Regions from separate parts of the Streptomyces sp. NPDC002499 genome, predicted to be linked through region 1. Evidence: riboswitches for the same ligand, from Rfam matches in the RefSeq annotation. Region 1 holds a riboswitch; each other region holds the start of a gene.

Region 1 (7,834 bases):
ATACGGCGCCCGTGTTAATGCCGCACACCCGACATGTTTACGGGATGTTGCGAGTTCCTCACACGCTCCGCGCGCTCCCCGGTGCCGAAGCGCAGCCGGTGCGCGCTCGTCGAGTGCTCGGTGTGCAGGGCGGTGATCGCCCGCGCGCGCTCGGCGTCCCCGCGCGCCACGGCGTCGACGATCGCGCCGTGCTCCGCCCAGGACTCCACGGGGTTGGCCGGCGCCTCCACGGCGTACATCCAGGCGATCTTGTGGCGCAGCTGGGTCAGCGTCGAGGTCAGCGCGTGGCTGCCGGAGGCCTGGGCGAGCGTCTCGTGGAACCAGCCCCCCAGGGAGCGCAGATCCTCGCTGTTGCCCCTCCTGGCCCGCTCCTGGCCCAGCCTGACCAGGCCGCGCAGCACCTTGAGGTGGGCCTCGGTGCGCCGCTGCGCGGCCCTGGAGGCGCCGAGCGGCTCCAGCAGCATGCGCATCTCCAGCAGGTCGGCGGCCTCCTGCTCGGTCGGTTCCGCGACGCACGCGCCCGCGTGCCGCCGGGTCACCACGAAGCCCTCCGCCTCCAGCGTGCGCAGGGCCTCACGGACGGGGACGCGCGAGACGCCGTAGCGCCGCGCCAGCAGTTCCTCGGTGAGCCGGCCGCCGCGCTCGTAGACACCGGCGACGATGTCGTCCCGGATGGCCGTGCACACCGAGTGCGCCGGAATACGCATGTCCGACCTCCGTCTTAATCCCCGTGAAACGTCGCCGGTTGACGTGTGTTCAGTGACTCTATTGCAATCGGCTGGAATTTCCGACGGGGGACCGGAATCGATGGATATTTTTTGGACAGAGAGCGGACAGAAAGACCGAAAGCCCCGGCTCGGAGAGCCGGGGCTGAAGAAGATCTCGCGGTCCGTCGTCAGACGTTCACACCATGCGAACGAAGGTAGGCGACGGGGTCGATGTCCGATCCGTACTCGGGGGTCGTGCGGGCCTCGAAGTGGAGATGCGGACCGGTGACGTTGCCGGTCGCGCCGGAGAGGCCTATCTGCTGCCCGGGGGTGACCGTCTGGCCCACCGAGACCCCGATGGACGACAGGTGACCGTACTGGGTGTACGTCCCGTCGTTCATCTTGATCACTATCTGGTTGCCGTAGGAGCCGCCCCAGCCGGTCTCCACGACCGTGCCGGAGCCGACCGCGTGGACGGTCGTGCCGCTGGCCGCGTGGAAGTCGATGCCGGTGTGGCTGCCGGAGGACCACAGCGAGCCGCCGCTCTTGTAACCCGTCGAGACGTACGAGTTCGAGATCGGCGCGACGAAGGTGTTGAGGCGCTTGCGCTCGGCGGCCCGGGCGGCGCGCTCCTTGGCCTCGCGTTCCTCCTCGGCCCGCGCGGCGGCCTTCTTGCGTGCCGCCTCCGCCGCCGCCTTCTTGAGGGCGGCCTCCTCGGCCGCCTCCTTCTGGGCGTCGGCCTGGGCGTCGATCTTGGCGGCGATCGTGTCGCCGATGGTGATGACGGGGGTGAAACCGGTCTGCTCGACGGCGCTCTCGGCGGAGTTGTCCGCGGCGAGTGCCGGAGCTGCCAGGGTGCCGACGACGCCGGTGGTGGCGAGTGCCGCGACGCCCGCCGCACGGGCGGTGGTGCGCTTCACGCGGCTGGGACGACGGTGCTTCCCGGTGGCGCAGGTGAACGCCATGTACTGGGTGGTCCTTTCCTTCCTTCTCGCCTACCGGGTTAGCTGACGGGTTCGGAGCAGGAAGGTCTCCTACGGACCCCCTCGCGCAGCGCGCGGGCGTCCGATTCACCCCAGGGACATGGGTCCCCGGCTCCCCTGGCTCGCGCCGGACGGGGACTCGGCGATGACTGTCCGGTGCCGCGGATGCGGCGCGGTGCCTGACGGACAGCCCGGATGACGCTAAACGGGACAACTTTCAATCCCCAAACGGATCACGGCTTTTGTAGCGCATGCCACAGGGCAGACAGGCAACCTCTCCCTCAATTCGGACATACAGGGGCCCTGGTGACGCATCCGTCACCAGGGCCCCTGCGTGCGCGTGGCGCTCGCTCCGCCTCCGCCCGGTCCTACTCGGCCGGGACGACGGTGACTTCGCCGATCCCGAGAGCCTCCACGGGCTCCTTGATCTGCGCCGCGTCACCGACCAGGACCGTCACCAGACGGTCCACCGGGAAGGCGCTCACGGCGGCCGCGGTGGCCTCCACGGTGCCGGTCGCGGCGAGCTGCCGGTACAGCGTCGCCTGGTAGTCGTCGGGCAGGTTCTGCTCGACCTGGTCGGCCAGCGTGCTCGCGACGGCCGCCGCGGTCTCGTACTTCAGCGGCGCCACGCCCACCAGGTTCTGCACGGCGACATCGCGCTCGGCGTCGGTCAGACCGCCCTCGGCGAGCGTGCGCAGCACCGTCCACAGGTCCTCAAGCGCCGGGCCGGTGTTCGGGGTGTCGAAGGAGCCGCTGATGGCGAGCATCGCGGCCCCGGTGCCGTCCGGGGCGGACCGCAGGACCTGCCCGAACGCCCGGACGCCGTAGGTGTAGCCCTTCTCCTCGCGCAGGACGCGGTCGAGGCGGGAGGTGAGGGTGCCGCCCAGGCAGTACGTGCCGAGCACCTGCGCGGGCCACACGCGGTCGTGCCGGTCGGGGCCGACGCGGCCGATGAGCAGCTGCGTCTGTACGGCGCCCGGGCGGTCCACGATGATCACGCGCCCGGTGTCGTCGGCGGTCACCGGCGGCACGGGACGCGGCTCGGCCGAGGAGCCGGTCCAGGAGCCGAGGGTGTCGCCGAGCAGCTCGTCGAGGTCGATGCCGGTGAGGTCGCCGACGACCACGGCGGTCGCGGTCGCCGGACGGACGTGCTTCTCGTAGAAGGCGCGTACGGCCGCCGAGTCGATGTTCTCGACGGTCTCCTGGGTGCCCTGGCGCGGGCGCGACATGCGCGAGCCGGCCGGGAAGAGCTCCTTGGAGAGCTCCTTCGCCGCACGCCGGGAGGGGTTGGCCAGCTCGTGCGGGATCTCGTCGAGGCGGTTGGTGACCAGGCGCTCGATCTCGCTGTCCGCGAACGCGGGCGCCCTGAGGGCGTCGGCCAGCAGACCGAGGGCCTTGGTGAGGCGCGAGGCGGGCACTTCGAGGCTGATCCGGACGCCGGGGTGGTCGGCGTGCGCGTCGAGCGTCGCACCGCAGCGCTCCAGTTCGGCCGCGAACTCCTCGGCGGAGTGCTTGTCGGTGCCCTCGGAGAAGGCCCGCGCCATGATCGTGCCGACGCCGTCCAGGCTGGCCGGTTCGGCCTCCAGGGGCGCCGCCAGGAGAACCTCCACGGCGACGACCTGCTGGCCGGGACGCTGGCAGCGCAGGACGGTCAGGCCGTTGTCGAGCGTCCCGCGCTCGGGGGCCGGGAACGCCCACGGCCTGGCCTCGCCGGCCTGGGGCTGCGGGTGGAATTCCATCGCGGCGAGCTCGGTCACTTGGCCGCCTCCTCGTTCTCGGTGGGCTCGGCGGACTCGGGGTGCTCGGCGGCGACGGGCTCGTAGACGAGCACCGCGCGGTTGTCGGGGCGGAGCCGGGCCTTGGCGATCTCCTGGACCTCTTCCGGGGTCACCTCCAGGACGCGCTGCACGGCGGTCAGGGCCAGCTGCGGGTCGCCGAACAGGACGGCGTAGCGGCACAGTTCGTCGGCGCGGCCCGCGACCGTGCCGAGCCGGTCCAGCCACTCGCGCTCCAACTGGGCCTGGGCGCGCTCCATTTCCTCGGCCGTGGGGCCCTCCTCGGCGAACCGGGCGAGCTCCTCGTCGATGGCGGTCTCGATGACCGGCACCTCGTAGTCACCGGACGTCTTCACGTCCAGCCAGCCCAGGGAGGGCGCGCCGGCCAGCCGCAGCAGACCGAAGCCGGCCGCGACGGCCGTACGGTCGCGCCGCACAAGGCGGTTGTAGAGGCGGGAGGACTCGCCGCCGCCGAGAATGGTGAGCGCGAGGTCGGCCGCGTCGCTCGCGCGCGTGCCGTCCTCGGGCAGCCGGTACGCCGCCATCAGGGCGCGCGCCGGCACCTCCTCCTCGATGACCTCGCGCAGCTCCTCGCCGATGATCTCGGGCAGCGCGCCGTCGCGCGGGACGGGCTTGCCGTCGTGCGTCGGGATGGACCCGAAGTACCGCTCGATCCAGGCGAGCGTCTGCTCCGGGTCGATGTCGCCGACGACCGACAGAACGGCGTTGTTGGGCGCGTAGTACGTGCGGAAGAACGCGCGCGCGTCCTCCAGGGTGGCCGCGTCCAGGTCGGCCATCGAGCCGATCGGGGTGTGGTGGTAGGGGTGGCCCTCCGGGTAGGAGAGGGCGGTCAGCTTCTCGAACGCCGTGCCGTAGGGGACGTTGTCGTAGCGCTGCCTGCGCTCGTTCTTCACCACGTCCCGCTGGTTCTCCATGGACTCCTCGTCCAGGGCGGCGAGCAGGGAGCCCATGCGGTCCGCCTCCAGCCAGAGGGCGAGCTCCAACTGGTGGGTGGGCATGGTCTCGAAGTAGTTGGTGCGCTCGAAGCTGGTGGTGCCGTTGAGCGAACCGCCCGCGCCCTGCACCAGTTCGAAGTGTCCGTTGCCCTTGACCTGCTTCGAGCCCTGGAACATGAGGTGCTCGAAAAGGTGAGCAAGACCCGTGCGCCCCTTGACTTCGTGGCGCGAGCCGACGTCGTACCAGAGGCACACCGCCGCGACCGGGGTCAGGTGGTCCTCCGAGAGCACCACGCGCAGGCCGTTGGCCAGGCGGTGCTCGGTCGCTGTCAGGCCGCCGGTGTCTGCCTGGTCCGTGGCCGTGTGACCCATGGGCATGTACGTCCCTTCGATCGCGAATGCTGCGGTGGAAACCGGGGTTTTCCCACCGGTCCTGCCACTGTATGCAAGCGTGCGGACGGGCGGCGAAGTTCCCGGTGGACGTACGCCCAGAGCGGATCGCGTAGCCTGCGGGCACGCCGGGCACAAGGGTCGATGTCGGGTCCTCGTCCGCGTTGTCAGTGCCGCGGTCCACAATGGTCGCGTCAGATACCGTTCACGCTTCAGCAAGAGTGAGCCGGAGGGGCGCGGCACCCACGTGAGCGACCCGTAGGCGAGCTACCAGAAAAGAGGAGCCGGCAGCGATGGCCCGCCGTAGTACGAAGACCCCGCCGCCCGACGACTCGTACGAGGAGAAGATCCTCGACATCGACGTCGTCGACGAAATGCAGGGCTCCTTCCTCGAGTACGCGTACTCGGTCATCTACTCACGAGCCCTGCCGGACGCCCGGGACGGTCTCAAGCCGGTGCACCGCCGCATCGTCTACCAGATGAACGAGATGGGACTGCGCCCCGACCGCGGCTACGTGAAGTGCGCGCGCGTGGTCGGCGAGGTCATGGGCAAGCTCCACCCGCACGGCGACGCGTCGATCTACGACGCCCTGGTGCGCATGGCCCAGCCGTTCTCCATGCGCGTGCCGCTCGTCGACGGCCACGGCAACTTCGGCTCGCTCGGCAACGACGACCCGCCGGCCGCCATGCGGTACACGGAGTGCCGGCAGGCCGAGGCCACCAGTCTGATGACGGAGTCGATCGACGAGGACACGGTCGACTTCAGCCCCAACTACGACGGCCAGGAGCGCGAACCGGTCGCCCTGCCGGCCGCCTTCCCGAACCTGCTGGTGAACGGCTCGTCGGGCATCGCCGTCGGCATGGCGACGAACATGCCGCCGCACAACCTCGCCGAGGTCATCTCGGCCGCCCGCCACCTGATCCGCTACCCGAACGCGGATCTGGACACCCTGATGAAGCACGTCCCGGGCCCCGACCTGCCCACCGGCGGCCGCATCGTCGGCCTCTCCGGCGTCCGGGACGCGTACGAGACCGGCCGCGGCACCTTCAAGATCCGCGCCACGGTCGAGATCGACACCGTGACCGCCCGCCGCAAGGGCCTGATCGTCACCGAACTGCCCTTCACCGTCGGCCCGGAGAAGGTGATCGCCAAGATCAAGGACCTGGTCGGCCAGAAGAAGATCCAGGGCATCGCCGACGTCAAGGACCTCACCGACCGCGCCCACGGCCTGCGCCTGGTCATCGAGATCAAGAACGGCTTCGTGCCGGAAGCAGTCCTGGAGCAGCTCTACAAGCTGACGCCGATGGAGGAGTCCTTCGGCATCAACAACGTGGCGCTGGTGGACGGTCAGCCCCTCACCCTGGGTCTCAAGGAGCTCCTCGAGGTCTATCTCGACCACCGCTTCGAGGTCGTACGGCGCCGCAGCGAGTTCCGACGCACCAAGCGCCGCGACCGACTGCACCTGGTGGAGGGCCTCCTGACGGCTCTCGTCGACATCGACGAGGTCATCCGGCTGATCCGCTCCAGCGACAACTCCGCGCAGGCGAAGGAGCGCCTGATGGAGCGCTTCTCGCTGTCGGAGATCCAGACGCAGTACATCCTGGACACCCCGCTGCGCCGTCTCACCCGGTTCGACCGCATCGAGCTGGAGTCGGAGAAGGAGCGCCTCATCGCGGAGATCGCGGAGCTGACCCGGATCCTGGACTCGGACACGGAGCTGCGCAAGCTGGTCTCCACCGAACTGGCCGCGGTAGCAAAGAAGTTCGGCACCGAGCGGCGTACGGTCCTGCTGGAGTCGTCGGGCACCCCCGCGGCCACCGTCCCGCTCCAGGTCGCCGACGACCCGTGCCGGGTGCTGCTCTCCTCGACGGGCCTGCTGGCCCGTACGGCGAACGGCGAGCCCTTCCCGGAGGACGCCGACGACAGACGCACCAAGCACGACGTGATCATCTCGGCGGTGCCGGCCACCGCGCGCGGGGAGATCGGCGCGGTCACATCCAGCGGCCGACTGCTGCGGATCAACGTGGTCGATCTTCCCCAGCTCCCGGAGACGGCGGCGGCACCGAACCTGTCCGGGGGGGCGCTCCTGACGGAGTTCGTCTCCCTCGAGGGCGACGAGACGGTGGTCTGCCTGACCACGCTCGACGAGTCCTCCCCCGGTCTGGCGCTCGGCACCGCGCAGGGCGTGGTCAAGCGCGTGGTCCCCGACTACCCCACGAACAAGGAGGAGTTGGAGGTCATCACACTCAAGGACGGCGACCGCATCGTCGGCGCGGTCGAGCTGCGCACCGGCGAGGAGGACCTGGTCTTCATCACGGACGACGCCCAACTGCTGCGCTTCCAGGCCGCCCACGTCCGTCCCCAGGGCCGACCGGCGGGTGGCATGGCGGGCATCAAGCTCACGGATGGCGCGAAGGTCATCTCGTTCACGGCCGTGGACCCGGCAGCCGACGCGATCGTCTTCACGGTCGCGGGCTCGCGCGGCACGCTCGACGACTCCGTCCAGACGACGGCCAAGCTGACCCCGTTCGACCAGTACCCGCGCAAGGGCCGCGCCACCGGAGGCGTCCGCTGCCAGCGGTTCCTCAAGGGCGAGGACTGCCTCTCCCTGGCCTGGGCGGGCCCCAACCCCGCCAAGGCCGCCCAGAAGAACGGCACACCGGCCGACCTCCCCGAGGTCGACCCGCGCCGCGACGGCTCGGGCGTGTCGCTCCCGAAGACAGTGGCGGTGGTGGCGGGACCGGTCTAGCAGGTCCGGTCAGGACGGGTCCTGGGAGGGCTCTACGAGGTCCTCTCCCAGATCCTGTACGTCCTCCGGTTCCTGTACGTAGCGCAGAACGCCCCACATACCGTGCTCGTCTGCGGTGTGCGGGGCGTCGCTCGTACAGGCCTCCAACTCCTTGCGCAGGGCGGCCGCGTCGATGCCGGAGCCGATCAGGACGAGCTGGCTGAGGCGTGGCGCGTCGCCCGCGGGCCAGGGCTCGGGGTAGAAGCGCAGGAACGGCCCGACGGCGTGCACGGC
Region 2 (7,834 bases), on a different contig from region 1:
CTCCGCCGCGTCCCCGGGCTCGTCCGGACGTACACCCGTCTGTGCCGCCTTCAGCACGGCCACCGAGCGACCGGCGGCGAGCGCCGCGGCGGCGACCGCGGCGGTCGTGACCGTCTTGCCGACCTCCGTGCCGGTCCCCGTGATCACCAGTACCGACGACATGTCATCCCTCCCGCGCGGCCGCGCACACCGCGTCCGCGATCCGCGCCAGATCCGCGTCCCCGGTGACGTACGGCGGCATCGTGTAGATCAGGTCCCGGAACGGCCGCAGCCACACGCCCTCGCGCACCGCCGCCTCCGTGGCCGCCTTCATGTCGACGTCGTGATCGAGCTGCACGACCCCGATGGCACCGAGGACCCGGACGTCCCGCACGCCCGGCAGCTCACGTGCCGGTGCCAGTCCGTTCCGCAGGCCCGTCTCGATCCGTTTGATCTCCGCCTGCCAGTTCTGGCCGAGCAGCAGCTCGATCGAGGCGCAGGCGACGGACGCTGCGAGCGGGTTGCCCATGAAGGTCGGGCCGTGGGCCAGCACCGGGACCTCGCCGCGCGAGATGCCGTCGGCCACGCGCGCGGTGCACAGGGTCGCCGCCATCGTCAGGTAGCCGCCGGTCAGGGCCTTGCCGACGCACATCACGTCCGGTGTCACGGCCGCGTGGTCCGCCGCGAAGAGCGCACCAGTGCGCCCGAAGCCGGTCGCGATCTCGTCGAACACCAGCAGCACGTCGTGCGCGTCGCACGCCTCCCGCAGCACCCGCAGATACGCGGGGGAGTGGAACCGCATCCCGCCCGCGCCCTGCACCACCGGTTCGACGATCACCGCGGCCAGTTCGTCGGCGTGGCGCTCGATCGCCGACCGCAACTGGTCGGCGTACGACTCCTCGTACTCGGCCGGAGGCGCGTCCACGAACACCTGGCGGGGCAGGACCCCGGACCAGAGTTCGTGCATCCCGCCCTCGGGGTCGCACACCGACATCGGCTGCCAGGTGTCGCCGTGGTAGCCGCCGCGCCAGGTCAGCAGGCGCTGTTTCGCGGGGCGGCCCAGCGAACGCCAGTACTGGAGACACATCTTGACGGCCACCTCGACCGACACCGAGCCCGAGTCGGCCAGGAAGACGTGCTCCAGACCCTCGGGCGACATGTCGACAAGGTGCTTCACGAGCCGGACCGCGGGCTCGTGCGTCAGGCCGCCGAACATCACGTGGCTCATCCGGCCGAGCTGCTCCTGCGCGGCCTCGTTGAGCACCGGGTGGTTGTAGCCGTGGATCGCCGACCACCAGGACGACATGCCGTCCACGACCTCGTCCGTGCTCCCGTCCGCCCCGCGCAGCCTCAGCCGGACCCCGCTCGCCGACTCCACGACGAGCGGTTCCTGCCGGCCCGGCATGGGTCCGTAGGGATGCCAGACGTGCCGTCGGTCCAGTTCCAGCAGCTCGGTGACGGACAGGCCGGGCGGGGCGGGCAGGTCAGGCATTGGGCGCGAGATCCGTTCCGGCACCTCGGCGACGGACCGAGACCAGGTCGGTACGGGGTTCGTTCAGCGCGGCCGCGGACGCGGCAGCAGGCACGGGCTCCGCAGTCGCCGTGCCGCAGACGTCGCCACCCGCGTGCGACCCGCACCCGGCGCTCCCGCCGCCCTCGTGGGACCCGCAGCCGCCGCCCGCGTGCGAACCGCAGCCCGCGCCCGCCGTCGCCCGGTGCTCCGGCAGGGTCACCTGGTCGGTGCCCTCCACCTCGAAGCCGGCGTCCGCGATCATCTCCAGGTCGGCGTGGCCGGCCTGGCCCTCGCTGGTGAGGTAGTCGCCCAGGAAGATCGAGTTGGCCAGGTTCAGGGCCAACGGCTGCATCGTGCGCAGGTGGACCTCACGGCCGCCCGCGATGCGCACCTCGGCGTCCGGGCACACGAAACGGACCATCGCCAGGATGCGCAGGCAGCGCTGCGGGGTGAGGTTCCACTCCTTGGAGAGCGGGGTGCCCTCCATCGGGATCAGGAAATTGACCGGAACCGAGTCCGGGTCGAGGGCGCGCAGCGAGAACACCACGTCGACCAGGTCCTCGTCGGTCTCGCCCATGCCCGCGATCAGACCGGAGCAGGCGGACAGACCGGCCGCGTGCGCCTTCTGCACGGTGTCCACGCGGTCGGCGTAGGTGTGCGTGGTCGTGATGTCCCCGTACGTCGCCTCGGACGTGTTGAGGTTGTGGTTGTACGCGTCCGCGCCCGCCGCGCGCAGCCGCTCGGCCTGGCCGTCGGAGAGCAGGCCGAGGCAGGCGCACACCTCGACGTCCTCGTTCTGGTCCTTGATCGCCTTGATCGTGTCCGAGACCCGGTCCACGTCACGGTCGGTCGGTCCGCGTCCGGACGCCACCAGGCAGACCCGCTTGGCGCCTCCCGCCAGACCGGCCGCCGCCGCCTTCGACGCCTCGTCCGGCTTGATCCAGGTGTACTTCAGGATCTCGGCCTTGGAACCGAGTCGCTGGGAGCAGTAGGAGCAGTCCTCGGGACACAGTCCGGACTTCAAGTTGACGAGGTAGTTGAGCTTCACCCGGCGGCCGAACCAGTGCCTGCGCACCTTGCCGGCCGCGGCCACCACATCGAGCACGTCGTCGTCGGAAGTGGCGAGGACGGCGAGAGCCTCCTCGCGGGTCGGCAGCTCGCGCCGAAGCCCCTTGTCCACCAGCGTGTTCAGCAGGTCCATGAGAGCCGATCCTGTCCTACGGAGCAGCTTCCGGCCAAGGAGAGTTCGCACAACGAAGGGACTTCGTCGTGTGTGTATTGCCACATCATGGGCTGCGGGACCTGCGGTTAGTGTCTGTCCACTGCCTACAAAAGCCCGGAGGAGCCATGGCGTTCGGCTGGATCGACGAGCAGGCGCTGCTGCGCCGCCGGGCCGGGCTCGTACGGACCCTGCGCCCGCGCCCGGCCGACTCCCCGCTCCTCGACCTCGCGAGCAACGACTACCTGGGTCTCGCGCACCACCCCGAGGTCGCCGAGGGCGCGGCGCGGGCGGCGCACACCTGGGGCGGCGGCTCGACCGGCTCGCGGCTCGTCACCGGGACGACGGAGCTGCACACGGAGCTGGAGCGCGAGCTGGCCGACTTCTGCGGCTTCGAGGCGGCGCTGGTCTTCTCCTCGGGGTACGCGGCCAACCTCGCCGCGGTCACGACCCTGGCCCCGCACGGCTCGCTGATCGTCTCCGACGCGGGCAACCACGCCTCCCTCATCGACGGCTGCCGACTGGCCCGGGGCACCACGCAGGTGGTCCCGCACACCGACCCGGAGGCCGTGCGCAAGGCGCTGCGCACCCATGAGGGGCCGGAGGGCTCGGCGGTCGTCGTGTCCGACACGGTGTTCTCGGTCGACGGCGACGCGGCCCCGCTCGCGGCGCTCGCCGGGGTGTGCCGGGAGCACGGCGCGGGACTGCTGGTCGACGACGCGCACGGGCTGGGCGTCCTCGGGGACGGCGGACGCGGCGCGCCGCACGCGGCGGGGCTCGCGGGCGCCGACGACGTGGTCGTGACGGTCACGCTGTCCAAGTCGCTGGGCAGCCAGGGCGGAGCCGTCCTCGGTCCCGCGCGGGTGATCGACCATCTGATCAACGCGGCCCGGACGTTCATCTTCGACACGGGTCTGGCCCCCGCGGCGGCGGGCGCCGCCCTGGCGGCCCTGGGGCTGCTGCGCCGGGAACCGGGGCGGGCGGCACGCGCGCGTACGGTCGCGGCCGAACTGCACGCACGCCTGACCGCCGCGGGGCACGAGGCGGTACGCCCCGACGCCGCGGTGGTCTCCGTGCGCGCGCCGTCCCCGGAGGGGGCCTTGCGGTGGGCGGCCGACTGCCGTGCCGCGGGGCTCGTCGTGGGGTGTTTCCGGCCCCCCTCCGTGCCCGACGGCATCTCACGGCTCAGGCTGACAGCCCGTGCGGACCTCTCCGAGGCGCAGATCGAACGCGCTGTGGGTGTGATCGGCGAAACGCGACCATGAGTCGGCGTGACACGGCCGTGCGCCGCCGGATACGGAACTGATCAGGTCCGGGACACGGAACCGATCAGAGGTCGAACGCGGCCGTGAAGCCCGCCCAGCTCTCGGGGGAGAAGAGCAGGACGGGTCCTGACGCGTCCTTGGAGTCGCGCACGGCGAGCAGCCCCGCCCAGGGGCCGGAGCGCGACAGCGCCGTCTCGACGCAGTTGTTGGCTCCCGTGCTGTAGCTGCTGCGCAGCCACCGCACACCGTGCAGATCGGTACTGGAAGGAACGTTCCGAGGCAGTGCTGACATGGTGCCTCCTTACGCGCCGTCACCTATCGCGGCGATGTAATCCAACGAGTCCTCGGGTGAAAGGGCATAGATCTGAAGGGTGTTGAAGGCCTCGATGTAGGCCTGGAGGTCTTCTTTCCGTTCGAGGTAGAGGCTACTCGTCAAGTGGTCGAGAACAACCACGTCCAGATCAGAAGTGCTCGAAAATGAGAAGACAACGAAAGGTCCGGTGACGCCGACATGCGCCCCGGCGGTGAACGGCAGTACCTGAAGCCGCACTTGGGGCAGGCGAGCCGCCTCGATGAGGCGGGCCAGCTGGCGTGACATGACGTCAGGGCCGCCGATCTCCCGGCGCAGCACCGCCTCGTCCAGGATCGCGCTGAGTTTCAGCGGCGGATTCGAACGCAGGACGTCCTGTCGGGCGAGCCTCACCTCGACCAGCGCGTCGAGCCGTTCGTCGTCCAGACCTCCGACCGCAGCCCTGGTCACCGCCCGCGCGTACTCGGGCGTCTGCAACAGCCCGGGCACCACCGAGGTCTCCAGCGTCCGCATCGCGCTCGCCTGGGACTCCAGGCTGATGAAGTCGCGGTAGGTCGTCGGCAGCACCCCGCGGTAGGCGTGCCACCAGTGGTGCCGGCCGCCGCCCTCGTCGGAGCCCGCCAGCATCTGGAGCATCTCCCGCAACTGCGGATCCGAGACGCCGTAGGCATCCAGCAGTAACCGCACATCGGCCGGTTTCACACCGCTGGCGCCGGTCTCGATCCGGCTCACCTTCGACTGATGCCAGCCCACCATCCGGGCCGCCTCACCACTGGTGAGCCCCGACCCGGTGCGCAACGAACGCAGTTCGGCGCCCAGCTTCCGGCGGCGCACCGCGGGTCCGTGCTGCATGGGTCACTCCTTACTCCTTCCGGGCCGCCCAAATACGGTCTCCCGTCGTAGAGTTCACCGCTTTGAGCGACAGATATATGCATATCTTGGTGGATCGCCACCCGTGACCGGCGCGGTAATGGCAGTCTGGCGACGAAGCACCAGTCCGGGACCGTACTCGAACCATCCGCTCTGTGTCGGACCCCGGTCCCGCGGGAAAGGGACGACGTCGCCATGGCAGACCACCTGGAAGCATCCGTCACTCTGCCGAGCGAACCCGCCTCGGTCGCCACGGCCCGCGGTTATGTGGTCTCGACGTTGGCGGAGTGGGGTCTGCCGTCCGACACCGAGGTGGCCGACAGTGTCCGGCTCATCGTCTCCGAACTGGCCACCAACGCCGTACAGCACACCTTCGGCCAGTCACCCACCTTCACGGTGGACATCGTGCTGGACCGTGACGAACACCTGCGCATCGGGGTGACCGACAGCCACCCCCGGTTTCCCAAACGCCTGCCGGCCGCTGTCCAACAGGACAACGGCCGGGGCATGGTGATCATTCGGTGGCTGGCCGCGGAGTGCGGCGGCCGGCTGCGGGTGCGGGCCACTCCGGAGGGCGGCAAGACGGTCTCCATCGAACTTCCGTGGACCGTACCGGCGCGGCCGGTCACGACCGCGGGACAGCAGGAGCCGTAGAGCCTGTGTCGTGCCCCGCGAGGGCGACGGCGTGTCAGGGCGCCGTCGCCCCCGCGGGAGAGTCAGCTGACCCGGCCGTACCAGACGCTCTTCGTCCAGATCTTCTGCAGCCGTACCACGTCCCCGGTCTTCGGGGCGTGCCAGATCTTTCCCTTCCCGGCGTAGATGCCGACGTGGTAGACGCTGGAGCCCGAGTGGAAGAACACGAGGTCCCCGGCCTTGCGGCCCTTGGCCGAGATGTGGTGGGTCTTGTTGTACTGCTGGGCCGCCGTGCGGGGAAGCTTCTTGCCCGCCTTCTTGAACGAGTACAGCGTGAGCCCTGAGCAGTCGAAGCGGCGTGGTCCGGTGGCGCCGTACTTGTACGGGGAGCCCTTCTTGGAAGCCGCGATGTGAAGTGCCTTGGTCGCAGGTGTCGCGGCCGCGGCGTCGGATGCGACACCGGGGATCACGACGGAGCCGCCCACTGCGGCGAGGGTGAGAGCGGAGGCCGTACCGGCCCGGGCCATCAGCGACGGGACACGATTGAGCGCAGACATGCGCAACCCTTCGTCAGCCGCCTGTGAAGGATGACCTGTCGGATTCGGGCTGACAAAGTTGCCCGGCCGCTGACGCGGCTTCACCCCAAGGGCTGCTCGACCCGGTCATGGCGTGACCGTCCCGGCGACCCGTCGTGCTTGGGTCCTCCACTCCTACCGATGCAATCCTGTCGACCTGTCATCCGGGCGGCGGTAGGACTCGGCGTCCGCCCGGATCGCCCCGCCGCTGCGGCGGGGTCTTGTCGTCAGACAGGGATCTTGACCTATGAATGTCCGAAAAGCCCAACGGAATCGGGGATTTGTGGGGTTACTCACCACTCACCCGTTCGGGTGGACACCCCCGTGTTCGAGCCGGTGTCCAGGGGTGCGCAGCCCCCCGGACCAGCACAGGAACGCCTCATGCGGCCCTCGCATCACGCGCGTTGCGCAACCTTGACGGTCGCCAAGAAGTAGCCGCAACTCCGCCGAACGGGGGTACGTCATTTGGTCCGTTTCACCTCCGGTCCGGACGTCCCGACCGCACGGCGGACATCCGAACCGGCCACGCCTGCCTCAACTGGCGGAGCTCGGCGGCAGAGTGAGCCGCGCCGTGCGGCGCTCGCCGTCCAGCACCCGCAGCGCCCGCGCCAAGGTGGGAGCGTGCACCTCGGCCTCGCCCCGCTGGTGCATCAGCGCCAGCGCGTCCCGTAGTTCGGCCGCCTTGGACACCAACGCCTGCGCTGCCCGCAGCCCGCGGTAGGTGTCCCCGTCCCGCGCCGGGTTGATCCGGCCGAGCAGGTCGACCACGTCGAGATAACGGTCGATCAACTCGCCCTCGGCGCGCGTCAACGCGGGCAGCGGCGGCAGCTCGGGTGGGAGCACCGGCGGCTCACCTCCCCGCGGGCGGGGTGAGCGTGGTCTTGCGGGTGGAGACGATCCGGTCCACCAGGCCGTACTCCAACGCCCCCTGCGCGTCCAGGATGTTGTCCCGCTCGATGTCCTCGTGCACCTGCTCCGCCGAGCGGCCGGTGTGCCGTACCAGCAGCTCCTCCAGCAGGTCGCGGGTCCGCATCAACTCCTCGGCCTGGATGGCCAGATCACTGGCCTGTCCCTCGATCGGCCCGGAGAACGCGGGCTGATGGAGGACCACGCGCGCACCCGGCAGCGCGAGCCGCTTGCCCGGTGTGCCCGCGGCCAGCAACACCGCGGCGGAGGAGCCGGCCTGACCCAGGCAGATGGTCTCCACGTCACAGGTGACGAACCGCATCGTGTCGTAGATCGCCGACATCGCGGTGAACGAGCCGCCGGGGGAGTTGATGTACAGCGAGATGTCCCGGTCCGGGTCCTGGTACTCGAGGTGCATGAACTGCGCCATCACGTCGTTCGCCGAGACGTCGTCGACCGGCGTCCCGAGAAAGACGATCCGCTCCTCCAGCAGCTTCGAGTACGGATCCATCGTCCGGACCCCGGAACTGGTGCGCTCGGTGAACTCGGGCAGGACATGGCGGG
Region 3 (7,834 bases), on a different contig from region 1:
CTGCTCGGCATGCGGCGGCGGGTCGCCGCGCTCGACGGGACCGTGGAACTGTCCAGCCCGGTCGGCGGCCCCACGGTGATCGAGGTACGGCTGCCCTGCGTGTGGTGACCCCGCGCGAGCCGCGGCGCCCGCCTCCGATCGACCCCTGCCGAGCCCGTCAGCCCGCGTTCAGCTCGGTCAACTGGCCCAGCGGCAGCGTGTGGTGGGTCTGGAGGACCTTCGCGCGCAGGTAGCGGACGTTGTGCGCGGTCTTGAAGACACCGGTGGGGACGCGGTCGCGCACGGAGATGCCGAGGGAGCGCAACTGGTCGGCCTTGTCGGGGTTGTTGGACAGCAGGTCCAGTTCGTCGATCCCCAGGGACCGGAGCATCTGGGCCGCGGCCGTGTAGTCGCGGGCGTCCTCGGGCAGACCGAGGGCCGCGTTCGCCTCGTACGTGTCCAGGCCCTGGTCCTGGAGGGCGTACGCGTCGAGCTTGTTGTAGAGGCCGATGCCCCGGCCCTCCTGGCGCAGGTAGAGCAGGACGCCGCCGCGCTCGGCTATGCGCTCGACCGCCTCGCGCAGCTGCGGGCCGCAGTCGCAGCGGGCCGAGCCGAAGACGTCGCCGGTCAGGCACTCGGAGTGCAGGCGCACCAGCGGGGTCGTGCCGGGGGCCGGTTCGCCCAGGACGACCGCCACGTGTTCCTGGCCGTCGGTCAGGCCGTGGAAGGTGACCATCTCGGTGTCGACGGTGTAGCCGTCGTGGAAGCGCAGCGGGACCCGGACGCGGGAGCGCGGCGTTGCGGCAGGGAAGTCAGGCATGCGGGTTCTCCCGGTCCGGTGGACGAATACCGATCTGCTTCAAAACTGAAGCAGATCCACGATCACGGACCCTACCCCATGCTTGAAATTTGAAGCAACTGATTTGTGGGCCGGGTCACGTACAGGGCGAGGACGAGGACGACCGGCGGCGCCACGGGACGTCCTCCCGCGTGGCCTCGGTCCCGTCGCCCTCCAGCGCCCGCACGATGCCCGTGCCGATCTCCTCCAACTGGCTCACCTGTTCCGGGGTGAGATGGTCGAAGATGGCCGCGCGAACCGTCTCGACGTGCCCGGGAGCGGTCCGCACCAGGGTCTCCATGCCGGCGTCGGTGAGCACCGCGGTGCTGCCCCGCTTGTCGGACGGACACCCCTCGCGCCGTACCAGACCGTCCTTCTCCAGCCGGGTCACCGCGTACGTCAGCCGGCTCCGGGTGATCTTCGTCCGCCCGGCGAGATCGGTCATCCGCAGCCGGTGGTCCGGTACGTCGGAGAGGTTGGCCAGGATGGAGTAGTACAGGTGGGGCATGCCGGCGTCCTGCTGGAGCTGCCGGTCCATCGCGTCCTCCAGGAGCTGCGATGCGGCGATGTACGCGCGCCATGCGCGCTGCTCCTCAGGAGTGAGCCAGCGAGTCGTCATGGGACCAGTGTAGGTTTGTTTCAAACTTGAACCAAGCCCCGCCTTATAGAGAACTCGAACCCGGCTCCGTGGACCGAGTCCCGTACACCCAGCCCCGCCTCGCAGAGAGAGCGCGTCGATGCCCCACCCGTTCGTCCTGCTGTCCGCCGCCGTCTCCCTCGACGGCTATCTCGACGACACCGGCCCCGAGCGCCTGCTGCTCTCCTCCCCGGCCGACTTCGACCGGGTCGACGAGGTACGGGCGTCCGTCGACGCGATCCTGGTCGGCGCCGGCACGATCCGCGCCGACAACCCCCGCCTGCTGGTGAACTCACCCGAGCGCCGCGCCGCCCGTGTGGCGTCGGGCCGGCCGGAGTACCCCCTCAAGGTCACCGTCAGCGGCACCGGCGAACTCGCCCCGGCCGCCAACTTCTGGCACACGGGCGGCGAGAAGGTCCTGTACACGACGGACAAGGGCGCCGACCGGGCGCACTCCCTGGGTATCGCCGCCGACGTGGTCCCGCTGGGCCCCGACCTGGACTGGCGCCAGCTCCTCACCCACCTGCACGAGGCGCGTGGCATCGACCGCCTCATGGTCGAGGGCGGCGGCACGATCCACACCCAGCTCCTCCAGGAGGGCCTCGCGGACGAACTCCACCTGGTCCTGTCCCCGCTCTTCGTGGGCACCCCGACCGCGCCCCGCCTCTTCGGCCCGGGTCCCTACCAGCCAGGCCGCCTCCGCCTCCTCGAAACCCGGCAGATCGAGGACGTCGTCCTCATGCGCTACGAGCCCACCGCCCCCGGCACCGGCCCGCTCCCCACCGCCGCCGACCACCACTGGCTCCGCCTCGCCTGCGAACTGGCCACCCACTGCCCGCCCTCCACCACCGCCTTCAGCGTCGGCGCGGTCGTGGTCGCCGCCGACGGCACGGAGCTGGCCCGCGGCCACTCCCGCGAGGGCGGCGACCCGGTGGTCCACGCGGAGGAGGCGGCCCTGGCCAAACTCGCCCCCACGGACCCCCGCCTCCCGTCGGCCACGATCTACAGCAGCCTCGAACCCTGCGCCCACCGAGCCTCCCGCCCCAAGCCCTGCGCCCAGCTCATCCTCGACGCGGGCGTACGCCGCGTGGTCACGGCCTGGCGCGAGCCGGACACGTTCGTGACGGCGGCGGACGGGAACGGCCTGCTGGCGGGGCAGGGCGTCGAGGTGGTCGTGATCCCGGAGTACGAGGAGCAGGCGAAGCAACCCAACGGCCACCTCTTCGGCTGACCTCGAGCATTTCCAGCCCCACACCAACGCGCCCCACGGTCCGATCGGCCCAACAGATCCTGCGCCCAACTCCCCGAAGGGTCACGCTGCGAGTGACCCGGAGTGGACATACGCGGAGGTACTGGTACCAGTGAGGTCATCCCGAAAACGAGCCGCCGTGCTCCTGATCGCGCCCCTTCTCACCGTGACCGTCGCCTCGTGCGGCAGCACGGACACCGGTACCCGGACCATGGCCCGCGCCCTCCCCCCGGACGCCACGTTCACCCACCCCGGCGTGCTGGTCAGCAAGGCGCAGCTGGACTCCGTACGAAAGATCGTCACCGCCGGGAAGCAGCCGTGGCTGAAGGCGTTCCTCGAGATGCGGGACAGCAAGTACGGGTCGTACAAGTACCGCCCCGAGCCGTACGAGAACGTCGACTGTCCCTGGGGCGGCAAGGTCGCGCAGGGGTGTGTGGAAGAGCGGGAGGACGCGATCGCCGCGTACACGCAGGCACTGCTCTTCAGCGTCACCGGCAAGCAGGAGCACGCGCTGAAGGCGCGGGAGATCATGGACGCCTGGTCGGCGAAGATCAAGCGGCACTCCGAGGAGGACGCGGGGCTCCAGACCGCGTGGGCCGGGTCGACGTGGGCGCGGGCCGCGGAGATCGTGCGGTACGCGCCGGGGGCCGGGTGGCCGGCGGACCGGGTCGCGCGGTTCGAGAAGATGCTGCGGACCGCGTATCAGCCGTACGTCACCGAGAAGCTGCCCGACTACAACGGCAACTGGGACCTCGCGATGACCGACGCGGCGATCGGCATCGCCGTCTTCACCAACGACCACAAGGCCTTCGACGCCGCCCTCGCCCGGTTCCGTGACCGCGTGCCCGCCTACTTCTACCTGGAGAAGGACGGCAAGGTGCCGCTGACCGTGGCCGGGTCGACCATGAACACGCCGCAGAAGCTGACGACGTACTGGTTCAAGCAGGGGACGTACAAGGACGGCGTCGCGCAGGAGACCTGCCGCAACTTCAAGCACGTCGGCTACTCGCTCGCCGCCACCGCCCACATCGCCGAGACGGCCTGGCACCAGGGCGTCGACCTGTACGGCGAGGTCAAGGACCGGCTGACCGCGGCCCTCGCCTTCCACGCCCGCTACCAGCTGGGCGAGAACCCGCCCGCGTGGCTGTGCGGCGGGAAGGTCGACCGGAACATGGGTCCGGATCTTGAGGTCGCCCTCAACCATCTGGAGGACCGGCTCGGCGGTTCCGTCCCGGCCGCCCACAAGCTGGCAGAGGAGACCCGCCCGGCCGGCACCGACGATCTCTTCGTCTCCTGGGAGACCCTGACCCACGCCGGAAACCCGGCGGCCTGACCGGCCCGTCGCTCCCCGGCCGCTCCTTGGTCACTCCCGTCCCGCGGATGGCGTACAGTGGAGAACACAACGGCGCGGGGTGGAGCAGCTCGGTAGCTCGCTGGGCTCATAACCCAGAGGTCGCAGGTTCAAATCCTGTCCCCGCTACTAACGGCCCAGGGCCGGAGTCCGGATCATCGGACTCCGGCCCTGAGTCATTTCCCCCTCGGCTTTCTGACCGTTGTCACGCCCGGTGAGCAGGCGAACGCCCTCCGCCCAACAACTGACATCCCGTCAATGCCTGTGTGGATCCACAGGCTTGGTCAACTCGCCCGATTTTCACCGGTCATGGCCTGAACGTCCTGCGTGAAAACGTTAATGATCAAGCCGAACAGCTTGGAATCCCTGCCCCGTGTCTATTAACGTTCGATAACGCAGCGCGGTCGTCCCAGCCGTCACAAGAGTCGGCTCCGTGCGCACGTGCCGAATCCCGCAAGGGAACCGGGGAACCACCAACTTGGGGTGAATCGCAAGTAGTCCGTCGTGTACGCACGAATGGTTTACGCGCGTAGGAGACCTTCCTGCTCCGAACCCGTCAGCTAACCCGGTAGGCGAGAAGGAAGGAAGGAGTACGCCCAGGTGGCGTCCAACCCCCCTGCCCCGGCGGCCCCGTTCGTGCCGAGCCAGCGTGACAACGAGACGTTCGGCTACGGCGGATACCGCACCGACGAGGGCCCTTGGGAGGAATGGAACCCCACCGAGGATTCCGTCCGTCCCAACCGCGGTCGCCACCGCGTCTCCAAGCAGCGCGGTGGTGGCGGGGGATTCGCCCGCAGCTCCACCGTCCTGGGCGTCGGTGTCATAGCCGCGGTGAGCGCGGGCGGCATGGCCAGCGCCAACACCGGCAAGCCGCCGGTCTCCATCTCCGTGCCCGACCTGCCGAACGTCGGCTCGGTCTTCGGTGAGACCTCCAGCCCCGCCAAGGGGTCCCCGACCGCGCTCAGCAGCGTCGGCGTGACCTCCAGCGAGACCGCGCAGGGCACCAAGGACGCCGGCGAGGTGCTGCGCGACCGCATCATGGCGCAGGCCGAGTCGCAGCGGGTCCAGGTCGACAGCAAGGTCCAGTACGCCACCGAGGCCTCCCTCTCCAAGCAGGTCGACGACGCCGCCGCGAAGGCGGAGAAGGCGGCCGCCGCCAAGGCCGCCGCCGCGAAGAAGAAGGCGGAGGCGGAGGCCAAGAAGAAGGCCGAGGCCGCGAAGCTGGCGGAGCTGGCCACGCAGTACCGGCTGCCGGTCGCCTCGTACACGATCACCGGCACCTTCGGGCAGGCCGGTTCCCTGTGGTCCTCCGGCTACCACACGGGCCTCGACTTCGCCGCCCCCACGGGCACGCTCATCAAGGCCATCCACAGCGGCACCGTCACGGAGGCCGGCTGGGCGGGCTCGTACGGCTACCGCACGATCCTCACCCTCGACGACGGTACGGAGCTGTGGTTCTGCCACCAGTCGTCGATCGGCGTGAGTGTGGGCCAGAAGGTCGCCACCGGCGATGTCATCGGCCGCGTGGGCGCCACCGGCAACGTGACCGGGGCGCACCTGCACCTGGAGGTCCACCCGAACGGCCAGGCCGACGGGATCGACCCGATGGCGTGGCTGCGCAGCAAGGGCCTCACCCCCTGAGGCAGTAGCCGTCGGCAGACACCGACACACCTCGCCAGGTTCCCGGAACAGCGGACTCCGCTTGTTTACGGGAACTTTGCGGCTCCGGCGGAAGATCGGTCTCCGGGGCCGGCGTTGATGTGAAGCATGACGTCCTCCTCTGCTTCTCTGCGCAAGCTCGGCTCCTCCGACCTCGAGGTCTTCCCCCTCTCCCTCGGCGGCAACGTCTTCGGCTGGACGGCGGACGAGGCGACCTCCTTCGCCGTCCTGGACGCCTACGCGGCGGCCGGCGGCAACTTCGTCGACACCGCCGACTCCTACACGGCCTGGATCGAGGGCAACTCGGGCGGCGAGTCCGAGACGATCATCGGCAAGTGGGTCAAGGCCCGCGGCAACCGCGCCGACGTCGTCATCGCGACCAAGGTCAGCCAGCACCCCGAGTACAAGGGCCTGTCCGGCGCGAACATCAAGGCCGCCGCCGACGCCTCGCTGCGCCGCCTGGACACCGACTACATCGACCTCTACTACACCCACTTCGACCAGCCCGAGATCCCGGTCGAGGAGATCATCGGCGCGCTCGACGAGCTGGTGCGGGCGGGCAAGGTGCGCAACATCGCCGTCTCCAACATCACGCCTGAGCGGCTGCGGGAGTCCCTGGAGTTCTCCGACCGCGAGGACCTCGCCCGGTACGTGGCCATCCAGCCGCACTACAACCTGGTCTCCCGCGACACCTACGAGGGCGAGCTGCGGGACATCGCCGCCACGGCGGGCCTCGCCGCCGTCCCCTACTTCGGCCTGGCCGCCGGCTTCCTCACCGGCAAGTACCGGCCCGGTACGACGGTCGAGAGCGCGCGGGCGGGCCGCGCCGGCGCCTACCTGGAGTCGGAGCGGGGGCAGCGGGTGCTGACCGCCCTCGACGAGATCGCCGCCGCCCATGACGCGCAGGTGGCGACCGTGGCCCTGGCCTGGCTCGCCGCCCAGCCGACGGTGGCCGCGCCGATCGCGTCCGCGCGCACGCTGGAGCAGTTGCCGGCGCTGCTGGCGGTGGCGGACCTGACGCTGACGGAGACGGAGATCGGCCGCTTGACGCAGGCGTCGGCCTGATCGGTCCCTGAGCTAGGTGATCCTCGATCCGGGCGACCCTCGAACTGCGCGATCCCTGGTCTACGGCTGGTACGGGTTGTACGCGGGGTACGGCGACGCCGGATAGGCGGGCTGCGCCGGATACCCGTACACCCCGTACACCGGCCAGGGCGGGGCGGTCACCGCGACCGGCGGGGCCGTCGTCCTGGCCGCGTAGTCCAGCGCCGGGCGGGCCACGTCCTTGCGGCGCCACAGCTCGGCGAGCAGTTCTCGTTCCCGTACGACGAAGTCGGCGCCGGCCCGGCCGCGGCGCCCCCGGTGCCGTAGGAACGCCAGGGAGGTCGCGTACGCCTCGTACTGGGCGACCGCCCTTGCCGCGGGCTTGCCGTAGTGGCGGGCGGCGTAGTCGCGGGCGAGGCGGCGGGCGCGCATGGAGCCGAGTGCGAACGGCTCGGCGGGGGTGAGCCAGCCGGCCATGGTGTAGGCGGGGAGCTCTTCGCGCACGGTCCGCAGTTCGCGCTGTCGGGTCCAGATGACCAGCCAGGTCAGCAGCCCGAACGAGGGCACCATGAACGCGGCGTAGACCCCGAAGAACCCGTACTCGCCGAACGTCGACGAGCTGTTCCAGATCGCGTGCATGCCCATCGCGAGCAGCAGCCCCGACAGTGGGGCGAGGACGCGGCGCAGGTGCTGGCGGTCTCCCGAGAGCGCGGCGATGCCGAAGCCGATGCCCGTGCAGACGGTGAAGAGGGGGTGCGCGAACGGCGACATGATGATGCGGACGAAGAAGGTCGCCGCGGTGACGGAGGCGATGCCGCGGTCGCCGGTCAGCTGGTCGGTGCCGAAGGCGGTCCCCAGGTAGAGGATGTTCTCGGTGAACGCGAAGCCGGTGGCGGTGACGCCGGCTATCACCACCCCGTCGACGATCCCGGTGAAGTCCCGGCGCCGGAACAGGAAGAGGAGCAGGACGGCCGCGGCCTTCGCCGACTCCTCGACGATCGGCGCTATCACCGTCGCGCCGAGAGTGTCCGCGCTGGAGGGGTCCGCGGTCGCCGTCGCGATCCATCTGGTCGCGAA

The links. A riboswitch is a leader RNA that binds a small molecule or an ion and turns the genes downstream of it on or off. The one in region 1 is predicted to bind cyclic di-AMP.
Region 2: it holds a riboswitch for cyclic di-AMP, as region 1 does, so the genes downstream of both, ACWD5F_RS32270 (C40 family peptidase) here and ACWD5F_RS08745 (M23 family metallopeptidase) in region 1, are expected to answer to the same signal.
Region 3: it holds a riboswitch for cyclic di-AMP, as region 1 does, so the genes downstream of both, ACWD5F_RS45170 (M23 family metallopeptidase) here and ACWD5F_RS08745 (M23 family metallopeptidase) in region 1, are expected to answer to the same signal.

What each region holds. Positions count from the first base shown of each region.
Region 1 is NZ_JBSFXO010000003.1:142,035-149,868, reverse strand. It holds gene ACWD5F_RS08750 (GntR family transcriptional regulator) at 15-707, opposite strand; gene ACWD5F_RS08745 (M23 family metallopeptidase) at 896-1,672, opposite strand; cyclic di-AMP (ydaO/yuaA leader) riboswitch at 1,686-1,845, opposite strand; gene ACWD5F_RS08740 (M16 family metallopeptidase) at 2,059-3,447, opposite strand; gene ACWD5F_RS08735 (M16 family metallopeptidase) at 3,444-4,799, opposite strand; gene ACWD5F_RS08730 (DNA gyrase/topoisomerase IV subunit A) at 5,105-7,561, shown strand; gene ACWD5F_RS08725 (CobW family GTP-binding protein) at 7,571-7,834, opposite strand, start outside.
Region 2 is NZ_JBSFXO010000012.1:154,678-162,511, forward strand. It holds gene bioD (dethiobiotin synthase) at 1-162, opposite strand, end outside; gene ACWD5F_RS32240 (adenosylmethionine--8-amino-7-oxononanoate transaminase) at 164-1,471, opposite strand; gene bioB (biotin synthase BioB) at 1,464-2,693, opposite strand; gene ACWD5F_RS32250 (8-amino-7-oxononanoate synthase) at 2,840-3,976, shown strand; gene ACWD5F_RS32255 (DUF397 domain-containing protein) at 4,041-4,268, opposite strand; gene ACWD5F_RS32260 (helix-turn-helix domain-containing protein) at 4,278-5,138, opposite strand; gene ACWD5F_RS32265 (ATP-binding protein) at 5,352-5,810, shown strand; gene ACWD5F_RS32270 (C40 family peptidase) at 5,873-6,346, opposite strand; cyclic di-AMP (ydaO/yuaA leader) riboswitch at 6,350-6,529, opposite strand; gene ACWD5F_RS32275 (hypothetical protein) at 6,899-7,207, opposite strand; gene ACWD5F_RS32280 (ATP-dependent Clp protease proteolytic subunit) at 7,215-7,834, opposite strand, start outside.
Region 3 is NZ_JBSFXO010000026.1:5,352-13,185, forward strand. It holds gene ACWD5F_RS45140 (histidine kinase) at 1-108, shown strand, start outside; gene ACWD5F_RS45145 (GTP cyclohydrolase II) at 158-799, opposite strand; gene ACWD5F_RS45150 (MarR family winged helix-turn-helix transcriptional regulator) at 915-1,436, opposite strand; gene ACWD5F_RS45155 (dihydrofolate reductase family protein) at 1,555-2,685, shown strand; gene ACWD5F_RS45160 (alginate lyase family protein) at 2,915-4,036, shown strand; tRNA gene ACWD5F_RS45165 (tRNA-Met) at 4,110-4,183, shown strand; cyclic di-AMP (ydaO/yuaA leader) riboswitch at 4,487-4,644, shown strand; gene ACWD5F_RS45170 (M23 family metallopeptidase) at 4,655-5,695, shown strand; gene ACWD5F_RS45175 (aldo/keto reductase) at 5,822-6,778, shown strand; gene ACWD5F_RS45180 (PrsW family intramembrane metalloprotease) at 6,839-7,834, opposite strand, start outside.